DNA from 2 places in the Pseudomonas sp. SDO5591_S426 genome. Region 1 is predicted to be linked to the other one. Evidence: predicted binding sites of a transcription regulator. Region 1 holds the regulator's gene; the other holds the start of a gene.

The links. Region 1 encodes FliA, which starts transcription of late flagellar genes. Its sites were predicted from a motif close to CTAAAGTTTNNNNNNNNNNNGCCGNTAA; they were not measured.
Region 2: the regulator FliA is predicted to act here: its motif matches at 1,886-1,913, upstream of ACW9JC_RS24370 (methyl-accepting chemotaxis protein).

Annotation. Positions count from the first base shown of each region.
Region 1 covers NZ_JBSVXD010000026.1:23,644-32,320, forward strand. Annotated here, with positions in the region: gene flhA (flagellar biosynthesis protein FlhA) at 1-926, shown strand, start outside; gene flhF (flagellar biosynthesis protein FlhF) at 938-2,263, shown strand; gene fleN (flagellar synthesis regulator FleN) at 2,380-3,210, shown strand; gene fliA (RNA polymerase sigma factor FliA) at 3,207-3,947, shown strand; gene ACW9JC_RS08330 (chemotaxis response regulator CheY) at 4,114-4,485, shown strand; gene ACW9JC_RS08335 (protein phosphatase CheZ) at 4,505-5,293, shown strand; gene ACW9JC_RS08340 (chemotaxis protein CheA) at 5,329-7,599, shown strand; gene ACW9JC_RS08345 (protein-glutamate methylesterase/protein-glutamine glutaminase) at 7,649-8,677, shown strand, end outside.
Region 2 covers NZ_JBSVXD010000173.1:1,578-5,312, forward strand. Annotated here, with positions in the region: partial or broken gene ACW9JC_RS24360 (cache domain-containing protein) at 1-169, opposite strand, end outside; gene ACW9JC_RS24365 (Na+/H+ antiporter family protein) at 314-1,630, opposite strand; gene ACW9JC_RS24370 (methyl-accepting chemotaxis protein) at 1,954-3,735, shown strand, end outside.

The DNA of each region.
Region 1 (8,677 bases):
AGCTGTCCCAGGACCTGGGCTTCCTGATGCCGACCGTGCACATCCGCGACAACCTCGACCTGGCGCCGAGTGCCTATCGCCTGACCCTGATGGGCGTGATCCTCGCCGAGGCGGAGATTTACCCGGATCGCGAACTGGCGATCAACCCTGGGCAGGTCTACGGCACGCTCAACGGCATTACCGCCAAAGATCCGGCTTTCGGCCTGGAGGCGGTGTGGATCGAAATCAGCCAGCGTGCCCAGGCGCAATCGCTTGGCTATACCGTGGTCGATGCCAGTACGGTGGTGGCCACCCACTTGAACCAGATTCTGTACAAGCACTCCAGTGAGCTGATCGGCCACGAGGAAGTGCAGCAACTCATGCAATTGCTGGCGAAAAACTCGCCGAAACTGGCCGAAGAGCTGGTGCCGGGTGTGCTGTCGCTGTCGCAACTGCTCAAGGTTCTGCAAGCGCTGTTGGCTGAACAGGTGCCGGTGCGCGACATTCGCAGCATTGCCGAAGCCATCGCTAACAACGCTTCCAAGAGTCAAGATACCGCCGCATTGGTGGCTGCGGTGCGCGTCGGCGTAAGCCGCGCAATCGTGCAAAGCATTGTAGGCACTGACTCCGAGCTGCCAGTGATCACACTGGAGCCAAGGTTGGAACAAATATTGCTCAATAGTCTGCAGAAGGCAGGACAAGGCTCGGAAGAGGGTGTTTTGCTGGAGCCAAGCATGGCAGAGAAGCTGCAGCGTTCGTTGATCGATGCAGCGCAACGTCAGGAGATGCAAGGTCAACCGGTGATCCTGCTGGTGGCCGGTCCGGTTCGCGCGATGCTCTCGCGTTTTGGCCGACTGGCAGTCCCGGGGCTGCATGTGCTGGCCTACCAGGAAATACCCGACAACAAGCAAGTGACCATCGTTGCGACAGTAGGGCCCAACGGCTGAGGTAGTGGTTTATGCAAGTTAAGCGTTTTTTCGCCGCCGATATGCGTCAGGCCATGAAACTGGTTCGTGATGAGCTGGGCGCCGATGCCGCCATTATTGGGAACCGCCGGATCGCCGGTGGTGTCGAGCTGACGGCTGCCCTGGATTACAAGCTGTCGGCGCTGGCTCCGCGCGTTCCGAACATGGAACTCGAAGACGAGCTGCGCAAGACCCAGTCGCGGATCGTCACCGCCCAGGCCGAATTGAGCCTGCGCAGCGAAGGCGAGAGCGACAACGCCACCAATCGCCAGTTGTTCGCCGGCCTGCCATTGACCGCCGCCGAACCGCTCATCGAGCCGACTTACGCCGAGCCACGTCGTCCGGCGCCAGCACCGACCGCTGCAGCGGCTGTCGACTCGCGTGCATTCGACTCGATGCGTTTCGAGCTCAACAGCTTGCGCGAACTGATGGAAGTCCAGCTCGGCTCTTTGGCGTGGAATCAGCTGCAAGGCAGCCGTCCGGCCCAGGCCAACCTGTGGCGTCGCCTGCAACGCATCGGCCTGTCCGGTCCGTTGTCGCGCGACTTGCTGGCGATGATTACCGATATCGAAGAACCTCGTCAGGCCTGGCGCATGCTGCTCGCGCACCTGGCGCGGATGATTGCTACTCCGGAAGTCGAGCCGCTGGAAGAGGGTGGAGTGATTGCCATGGTCGGCCCCGCCGGCATGGGCAAGACCACCACCCTGGCCAAGCTGGCTGCCCGCTACGTGCTCAAGTACGGCGCGCAAAACATCGCGTTGGTGAGCATGGACAGCTACCGTATTGGTGCCCAGGAGCAGCTCAAGACCCTTGGTCGGATTCTCAATGTGTCGGTGACCCATGTCGATCCGGGCCAATCGCTGGTGCAGGCGTTGGAACCACTGCTGCGCAAACGCGTCGTACTGATCGATACCGCCGGCCTGCAAGCCAGTGATCCGGCGCTGCGCATGCAGCTCGAAAGCCTGGCCGGGCGTGGCATCCGTTCCAAAAATTATCTGGTCCTGGCAACCACCAGCCAGAAGCAGGTTCTGACGGCCGCTTATCACAGTTACAAGCGCTGCGGGCTAGCTGGCTGCATCCTGACTAAACTGGATGAAACGGCGAGTCTGGGCGAGGTGTTGAGCCTGGCCATCAGCCATGAATTGCCGGTGGCCTACCTGACCGACGGCCCGCGGATTCCGGATGATTTGCATCTGCCGCGCCGTCATCAACTGGTCAGTCGCGCCGTTAGCGTGCAAATGCAGGAAGAGCCCAGCGAAGAAGCCATGGCTGACATGTTCGCTGATATCTACCACAGCCCCACCAAGCAGGTAGGCTGAGGTAACAATGAATAGTTTTTGTACCTACATCGATGGTCTGCCATGCATTGTTCCGTTTGCGAACGCGCAGCCAGTAATGTGGCCTCCGTCTATGCAAGACAAGGTAAAGAAATAACATGGGCAGCATGCATCCCGTACAGGTGATCGCGGTGACCGGCGGCAAAGGTGGCGTCGGGAAAACTAACGTGTCAGTGAACTTGTCCCTGGCTTTGGCTGAGCTTGGCCGGCGCGTCATGCTGCTGGACGCCGACCTGGGACTGGCGAACGTCGACGTTCTGCTGGGGCTGACACCCAAACGTACCCTGGCCGACGTGATCGAAGGCCGCTGCGAGCTGCGCGACGTCCTGTTGCAGGGCCCCGGCGGCATCCGCATCGTTCCGGCCGCGTCCGGCACCCAGAGCATGGTTCATTTGAGCCCGGCGCAGCACGCCGGCCTGATCCAGGCCTTCAGCGACATCGGCGACAACCTCGACGTGCTGGTGATCGACACCGCTGCGGGTATTGGTGACTCGGTAGTCAGTTTCGTTCGCGCGGCCCAGGAAGTGTTGCTGGTGGTCTGCGACGAGCCGACTTCGATCACCGACGCCTACGCGCTGATCAAACTGCTTAACCGCGACTACGGCATGAACCGCTTCCGCGTCCTGGCCAACATGGCCCAGAGCCCGCAGGAAGGGCGCAACCTGTTCGCCAAGTTGACCAAAGTCACGGATCGCTTCCTCGACGTCGCCCTGCAATACGTCGGCGCCGTGCCTTACGACGAAAGCGTGCGCAAGGCTGTGCAGAAACAACGTGCCGTCTACGAAGCCTTCCCGCGCTCCAAGTGCTCGCTGGCGTTCAAGGCGATCGCACAGAAGGTCGACACCTGGCCGCTGCCTGCCAACCCGCGCGGGCATCTGGAATTCTTCGTCGAGCGCCTCGTGCAACAAACGGCAGGACCGGTTCTATGACAGCCAGCGGCTACAACCTCTACAAGAAGTCGGCACGCGATGCGCAGTACGAGCTGATCGAGCGTTATGCGCCGCTGGTCAAACGCATTGCCTATCACTTGCTGGCGCGTCTGCCGGCCAGTGTCCAGGTCGAAGATTTGATCCAGGCCGGGATGATCGGCCTGCTGGAAGTCTCCACCAAATACGACGCTAGCAAAGGCGCGAGTTTCGAGACGTACGCGGGCATCCGCATCCGCGGCGCCATGCTCGATGAAGTGCGCAAGGGGGACTGGGCGCCACGTTCGGTCCACCGCAATACCCGCATGGTCAGCGATGCCATTCGCTCGATTGAAGCTAAAACCGGCCGTGACGCTAAAGATCACGAAGTTGCGGCCGAACTCCAATTGAGTCTCGACGATTATTACGGGATTTTGAACGACACCCTGGGCAGCCGGTTATTCAGTTTCGACGATCTGTTGCAGGACGGCGAACACGAAGGGCTGCACGAGGATGGCGCGAGTGCTCATCTCGAGCCGTCACGCGATCTGGAAGATGAACGCTTCCAGGCGGCGCTGGCGGACGCGATTGCCAATTTGCCGGAGCGTGAGCGACTGGTGTTGGCGCTGTACTACGACGAAGAGTTGAATCTCAAGGAAATCGGTGAGGTCCTGGGAGTCAGCGAGTCTCGGGTCAGCCAGTTACACAGCCAGTGCGCGGCCCGTTTGCGGGGGCGTTTGGGAGAGTGGCGAGCGCGCTGAAGGCAGTGTGGGGGCACTGTGACGTGGCTGGTGGGGTGATGAACCGCGCCGGTCTCGATCCGCTGTACTCCAGACAGTCATCGAGTGTTTTGCCAGATTGATTGAAATGGCGCGCCCAGGTGCTGGGCGCGTTTTAGTCTGCTTGGAGGTCGAATTGGACAAGAACATGAAAATCCTCATCGTTGATGACTTCTCAACGATGCGGCGGATCATAAAAAACCTGTTGCGTGACCTTGGGTTCACCAACACGGTCGAGGCCGACGATGGCACTACCGCCATTCCGGTTCTCAACAGCGGGAGCATCGACTTTCTGGTAACGGACTGGAACATGCCTGGCATGACCGGTATCGATCTGCTGCGCCACGTGCGTGCCGATGAAAAGCTCAAGCACCTGCCGGTGCTGATGGTGACCGCTGAAGCCAAGCGCGAGCAGATCATCGAAGCGGCCCAGGCCGGTGTAAACGGCTATGTGGTCAAACCCTTCACGGCCCAGGCGTTGAAAGAAAAAATCGAGAAGATTTTCGAACGCATCGGTTGAACTGCGCCACGGGGGAGCTATGGGGCATAACGAATCTTCGCAGGGCGATTTTGAATCGACCCTGAAAAAACACGCCGTCGAACTGGTCGAGAGCCTTGAAAAGGGCAAGTTCGGCGATGCTGTGCAATTGATCCATGAGCTCAACCAGACCCGTGACCGCGGCCTGTATCAGGAAGTGGGCAAGCTCACCCGCGAGCTGCATAGCGCGATCGTCAATTTCCAGATTGACCCGCACATGCCGCAAGCCGAGGAAGTGTCACAGATCACCGACGCCACCGAGCGTCTGGGTTATGTGGTCAAGCTGACCGAGGCCGCGGCCAACCGCACCATGGATCTGGTGGAAAACGCCACGCCGCTGGTCAACAGCCTGGCTGACGAAGCCCAGGCCTTGAGCACCGATTGGGGACGCTTCATGCGTCGCGAAGTCGGGGCTGAAGAGTTCCGCGAGCTGGCCCGTCGCGTCGACGGATTCCTGGCGCGCAGCAGCACTGACAACCGCGCCGTGTCGACCAACCTCAACGATATTCTGCTTGCCCAGGATTATCAGGACCTCACAGGTCAAGTGATCAAGCGAGTGACCCAACTGGTCACCGAAGTTGAGAGCAACCTGCTCAAGCTCGTGCTTATGGCCAGTCAGGTGGACCGCTTTGCGGGCATCGAACATGACCGTGAAGCGATGCTTGCAGAAAAAGATCCACAAAAACATCTCTCTCAGGGTGAAGGTCCGCAGATTCATGCCGATAAAAGAGAAGACGTTGTGTCCGGTCAGGACGATGTGGACGATTTGTTATCCAGCCTTGGATTTTAGGTTTTTAGACCTGTTCTGTTAGGAGCACACCATTAATGAGCTTCGGCGCCGATGAAGAGATCCTTCAGGATTTCCTGGTTGAGGCCGGCGAGATTCTAGAGCAACTGTCCGAGCAACTGGTCGAGCTGGAAAGCCGTCCGGATGATGCGGATTTGCTCAATGCAATTTTTCGCGGTTTTCACACTGTAAAAGGGGGCGCCGGCTTCCTCCAGCTCAACGAGCTGGTGGAGTGCTGTCACATCGCCGAGAACGTGTTCGACATCCTGCGCAAGGGTGAACGTCGCGTCGACTCGGAATTGATGGACGTGGTTCTCGAAGCACTGGACGCGGTGAACAGCATGTTCAGCGAAGTCCGCGAGCGCAGCCCGATCACGGCTGCCACGCCTGAATTGCTCGCCGCATTGGCCCGACTGGCCGAGCCGCAAACAGCGGACGAGGCGGCGCCTGCGCCTGTCGCCGAAGTGGTTGAAGAACCTGTCGCCGAAAGCGAATCGGGTGACATCACCGACAATGAATTCGAACAACTGCTGGACTCGCTGAACGCCGTCAAGGCTCAGGCCGAGGCACCGGCGGCTGCTCCAGCGCCTGCCAGCGATGCCGCTGCCAGCGACGAAATCACCGATGCCGAGTTCGAGTCGTTGCTCGACCAGCTACACGGCAAAGGCCAGTTCGCCGTCGATGCAGTGGCACCTGCTGCCCCTGCGGCGCCGCAAGCGCCGAAGGCCGCGGGCGACAGCTCCGACATTACTGACGACGAATTCGAAGCACTGCTCGACCAGTTGCACGGCAAAGGTAACTTTGCCGTCGATGCGCTGGAATCGGCCATCGCTTCGGTGCCGACGCCAGCCGCGCCAGCCGCTGCTGCAGCCGGTAGCGACCTGATCAGCGATCACGAATTCGAATCGCTGCTCGACGAATTGCACGGCAAAGGCAAGTTCACTGAAGTGGGCGCGACGGCTGGAACGGCAACCGGCGCCAGCGCCTCGGTTGCAGCACCTGTCGCCAAGGCTGCGGCGCCGAAACCGGTAGCCAAGGCACCCGAGCCGAAAGCCGAAACACCGACGCCTGCCGCCGCTGCTGCACCGGCTCCGGCCCGTGCCCCGGCCGCGCCACCGGCGGAAAAACCGGCCAGCGAAGCCGAGACCACCGTGCGGGTCGATACCGCGCGTCTCGACGAAATCATGAACATGGTCGGCGAGTTGGTGCTGGTGCGTAACCGCCTGGTCCGCCTCGGTGCCAACAGCGCCGATGAAGCCATGTCCAAGGCTGTGTCGAACCTCGACGTGGTCACGGCCGACCTGCAAACCGCGGTCATGAAGACCCGGATGCAACCGATCAAGAAAGTCTTCGGGCGCTTCCCGCGTCTGGTTCGCGACCTTGCTCGCCAGCTCAAGAAAGAGATCAACCTGGAACTGGTCGGCGAAGAAACCGACCTCGACAAGAACCTCGTCGAGGCCCTGGCCGACCCGCTGGTCCACTTGGTGCGCAACGCGGTCGACCACGGTATCGAGTCGCCGGAAGAACGCGAAGCTTCGGGCAAGGCCCGCGGCGGCAAAGTGATCCTCGCGGCAGAGCAGGAAGGCGACCATATCCTGCTGTCGATCTCCGATGACGGCAAAGGCATGGACCCGAATGTCCTGCGTTCCATCGCGGTGAAACGCGGTGTGATGGACAAGGACGCGGCCGATCGCCTGAGCGATACCGAGTGCTACAACCTGATCTTCGCCCCGGGCTTCTCGACCAAGACCGAGATCTCCGACGTGTCGGGTCGTGGCGTGGGCATGGACGTGGTGAAAACCAAGATTTCCCAGCTCAACGGTTCGATCAACATTTTCTCGGCCAAGGGTCAGGGATCGAAGATCGTCATCAAGGTGCCGTTGACCCTGGCGATCATGCCGACGCTGATGGTCATGCTCGGCAACCAGGCGTTTGCGTTCCCGCTGGTGAACGTCAACGAGATCTTCCACCTCGACCTGTCGACCACCAACGTGGTGGATGGCCAGGAAGTGGTGATCGTGCGGGACAAGGCGCTGCCGTTGTTCTACCTCAAGCGCTGGCTGGTCAGCTCCGCCGCTCACGAAGAGCAGCGCGAAGGCCATGTGGTGATCCTTTCGGTGGGCACCCAGCGGATCGGCTTCGTCGTCGATCAACTGGTGGGCCAGGAAGAAGTGGTCATCAAGCCATTGGGCAAAATGCTCCAGGGAACCCCGGGCATGTCGGGCGCCACCATCACCGGTGACGGTCGCATCGCGCTGATTCTCGATGTTCCGAGCATGCTCAAGCGTTACGCCGCACGGCGTATTTGATTCTGGTGGAGCGGGGCGACTGAGCCTCGCTCCGTCTAACGGAGTGTTTATGGCAGTCAAAGTCCTGGTGGTGGATGATTCGGGGTTTTTCCGCCGCCGCGTCTCGGAAATTCTTTCAGCGGATTCGAATATCCAGGTCGTCGGTACGGCGACCAACGGAAAAGAGGCGATCGATCAGGCCCTGGCCCTCAAGCCAGACGTGATCACCATGGACTACGAGATGCCGATGATGGACGGCATCACGGCAGTGCGGCACATCATGCAGCGCTGCCCGACCCCGGTCTTGATGTTTTCCTCGCTGACCCACGAAGGCGCCCGGGTGACCCTGGATGCGCTGGACGCCGGCGCGGTGGACTTCCTGCCGAAGAATTTCGAAGACATCTCGCGCAACCCCGAGAAGGTCAAGCAACTGCTGTGCGAGAAGATTCTCAGCATCGCGCGCAGCAACCGTCGTGTCAGTTCTTACAGTGCTCCGGCTCCTGTGGCCGCACCCGCTCCGACGCCAATGCCTTCGAGCATCGGCAGTTACGGCAGCAGCGCGCCCGCACGTCCGGCACCCGCACCGATTCCGGCACGTGCCCACGCGGCTACGCCGTCGTCGCCCGCGCCGAAACGCAAAGCCTACAAACTGGTCGCCATCGGTACATCCACTGGCGGTCCGGTTGCCCTGCAACGGGTACTGACCCAATTGCCGGCCAACTTCCCGGCACCGCTCGTGCTGATCCAGCACATGCCGGCCGCGTTTACCAAAGCGTTCGCCGAACGCCTGGACAAGCTCTGCCGCATCAGCGTCAAGGAAGCCGAGGATGGCGACATCCTGCGTCCGGGCCTGGCGTTGCTCGCGCCGGGTGGCAAGCAAATGATGATCGACGGCCGTGGCGCGGTGAAAATCCTGCCGGGTGACGAACGTCTCAATTACAAACCGTGCGTGGACATCACCTTCGGTTCGGCGGCCAAGTCCTACGGTGACAAAGTTCTGGCGGTCGTCTTGACCGGCATGGGCGCCGACGGTCGCGAAGGCGCGCGTTTGCTCAAGCAGGGCGGCAGTTCGATCTGGGCTCAGGATGAAGCCAGCTGC
Region 2 (3,735 bases), on a different contig from region 1:
TTTGCAGAGTCGCCTTGGCATCGCTGAGCAGGCGTTCGCGGGTTTCCTCGACCTCTTGGCGGGCCTGGCCTTGCAGGATAAACAACGTGGTCAGACTGATGACCAGCGCGAAGAGCAACACCGGCAGGACGGCAAGGGACAGGACTTTAGCCTTCAGGCTCATGCGCATGACGTTCACTCTTTTGATTTTGTTGGCGTGGGTAAAGGCTTTAACGGCACGCGAACAAAAAACTGTAGGAGCACGGCTTGCCCGCGATTGCGTCCTTGAGAGCGCTATCGCCGGCAAGCCGTGCTCCTACAGAGAGCGCCGGGGTTACAAGACCATCGCGGCCACCCAGCCGAACACCAGCAGCGGCAGGTTGTAGTGCAGGAAGGTCGGGACCACGGTGTCCCAGATGTGGTGATGCTGGCCGTCGATGTTCAGGCCGGAGGTCGGGCCGAGGGTCGAATCGGAGGCCGGTGAACCGGCGTCACCGAGGGCGCCGGCGGTGCCGACGATGCACACAATGGCCAACGGGCTGAAGCCCAGTTGCACACACAGCGGCACGAAGATCGCCGCCAGGATCGGCACAGTGGAGAACGACGAACCGATGCCCATGGTCACCAGCAAACCTACCAGCAACATCAACAAGGCGCCGACGCCCTTGCTGTGATCGATGTACGCCGCCGACGATTCGACCAGCGTTTGCACCTCACCGGTAGCCTTCATCACTTCGGCAAACCCGGACGCGGCGATCATGATGAAGCCGATCATCGCCATCATCTTCATGCCTTCGGTGAACAGGTCGTCGGTGTCGCGCCACTTGACGATGCCCGACACCGAGAAGATCAGAAAACCAGCCAGCGCACCGATAATCATCGAGTCCAGCAACAACTGAATGATGAACGCCGCCGCAATCGCCACACCCGCCACCAGCAGGCTCATCGGGTTGTATTGCACCGCGACCTGCTCGACTTGCTCGATCTTTGTCAGATCGTAGATACGTTTCTTGCGGTAGCTGACAAACGCGATCAGCAGGCCCGCGACCATGCCCAGGGCCGGAATGCCCATGGCGTGGGTGACATTGATGCCGCTGATGTCCACGCCGCTGCGCGCAACGTTGGCCAGCAGGATTTCATTGAGAAAGATGTTGCCGAAACCCACCGGCAGGAACATGTACGGGGTGATCAGGCCGAAGGTGATGACACAGGCGATCAACCGGCGATCCAGTTGCAACTTGGTCAGTACATAAAGCAGCGGTGGTACCAGCAAGGGAATGAAGGCGATATGTATCGGCAAGATGTTCTGCGAGGCGATGGCCACCACCCACAGCAGACCGATCAACAGCCACTTGACCTGGCCACCGCCCGTGGCGTGCTGGCGATCGACCATTGCCAAGGCCTTGTCGGCCAAGGCATGGGCCATGCCCGACTTGGCAATCGCCACCGCGAAAGCACCGAGCAACGCGTAGGACAACGCCACCGTCGCCCCGCCGCCGAGGCCACTGTTGAAGGCTTTCAGCGTCGCTTCGATCCCCAGGCCACCGGTCAAACCACCCACCAGCGCACCAACGATCAGCGCGATCACCACATGCACGCGGGACAGGCTGAGTATCAGCATGATGCCGACCGCGGCAATTACTGCATTCATTGTCGTTCTCCAGACAAGCGAAAAGAGTCCAGCCGGGCGTCTGCATCAGCGGCCAGCGGGTTGAAGAATGGGTCTTATTAGAAGGGCGCGCACTTTGCCGCAGCAGCCCTTTCTTGTCAAAGCCAAGACTTGCTCGTGTAGGCGCTGCCGAAGGCTGCGATCTCCTGATCTTCAACGCCGGTGAGAACGTAAAAATCAAAAGATCGCAGCCTTCGGCAGCTCCTACAGAGGACACTCCGTTATTCGACGGGAGGGATAAAGAAAGCTCAATCGCAGCCGTTACAGTGCAAAGTCTCAGATATTTATCGAATAAGGACGTCTCCATGTCGCTCAGACAACTTTCCATCCAATGGAAAATCACCCTGCTGGCCGGGCTGTGCCTGGCGGGCATCGTGACCTTGCTGGTAGGTCTTTCGCTGTATCGCATGGAGCACAGCTCCGAGCTGGTGAAAGCCTCGAGCATGGAGATGCTGAATGAAGCGGCACAGGCGCGGATCGAGTCCCAGGGCGAAAACCAGGCGCTGGTCATTCGCCAGCAGTTCATGGACGCCTATCAATATGGCCACGGCTTTTCGCGTCAGGTGCTGTTCCTGCGCGACCAGGCCGAGAAGCGCTTTCTCGATGCCTTCGACCTGCGTGAAGACCTGACCCGTCAGGTCAAGTCGGCGCTGCAAGCCAATCCGGAGTTGCTCGGGTTGTCGTTGGTGTTCGAACCCAATGGGCTGGACGGCAAGGACGAACTGTTCGCCGATCAGAGCGAGGTCGGCAGTAACGAAAAGGGTCGCTTTGCCCTGTACTGGTCGCAACCGACGCCGGGCAAGCTGACCTCCATGCCCTTGCCGGAAAGCGACATGGCCGACACCCGCACCGGCCCCAGCGGCGAGGCGGCCAACGCCTGGTTCACCTGCCCGCGCACCAGCCTCAAGCCCTGCGTGATCGAGCCCTACTTCTATGTGATCGACGGCCACAACGTGCTGATGACCAGCATCGTGTTCCCGCTGATCGTCAACGGCAAGGTCATCGCTTCGCTGTCGGTGGATATCAATCTCAACAGCCTGCAAACCCTCAGCCAGAGTGCGAGCAAGAAACTCTACGACGGCCAGACCAGCGTCAGCATCGTCAGCCCGGCTGGTTTACTGGCCGGTTACAGCGCGGATGCGAGCAAGCTCAGCCAGCGCCTGGAAACCGTGGACAAGACCAGCGGCGCCGAGCTGATGCGCCTGCTCGCCACCAGCAGCAACACCAGCAGCCTGCACAGCGACCAACAACTGAAAGTGCTGGCGCCATTCCAGCCGATTCCGGGCGGCAAAGCCTGGGGCGTGTTGCTCGACGTACCGGAGAAAGTGCTGGTCGGCCCTGCCGAAACGCTGAAAAAACAACTGGATGACAGCAACACCGCCGGCACCCTGACCGAACTCGGCCTGGGCGTGCTGGCCGCACTGATCGGCCTGTTGCTGGTGTGGCTGATGGCGCGCAGCGTGACCAAACCGATCCTCGGCGTGGCGCACATGCTCGAAGACATCGCCAGCGGCGAAGGCGATCTGACCCGACGCCTGGCCTATGATAAACAGGATGAGCTGGGGCAGTTGGCCGGCTGGTTCAACCGTTTCCTCGACAAGCTGCAACCGATCATTGCCGAAGTGAAACGCTCGGTGCAGGACGCCCGCAGCACCGCGGACCAGTCATCCGCCATCGCCACCGAAACCAGCGCCGGCATGGAGCAGCAGTACCGTCAGGTGGATCAGGTCGCCACCGCGTCCCATGAAATGAGCGCCACCGCCCAGGACGTCGCCCGCAGCGCCGCCCAAGCGGCACAGGCTGCGAAGGATGCTGACCAAGCGACCCGCCGGGGCTTGTCCGTGATTGACCGCACGACCACCAGCATCGACAACCTCGCCGCCGACATGAGCGCGGCCATGGTTCAGGTCGAAGGCCTGGCGGCCAACAGCGAGAAAATCGGTTCGGTGCTGGAAGTGATCCGCGCCATCGCCGAACAGACCAACCTGTTGGCACTCAACGCGGCGATCGAAGCGGCGCGTGCCGGTGAGGCCGGGCGTGGTTTCGCGGTGGTGGCCGATGAAGTACGCAACCTGGCGCGACGCACC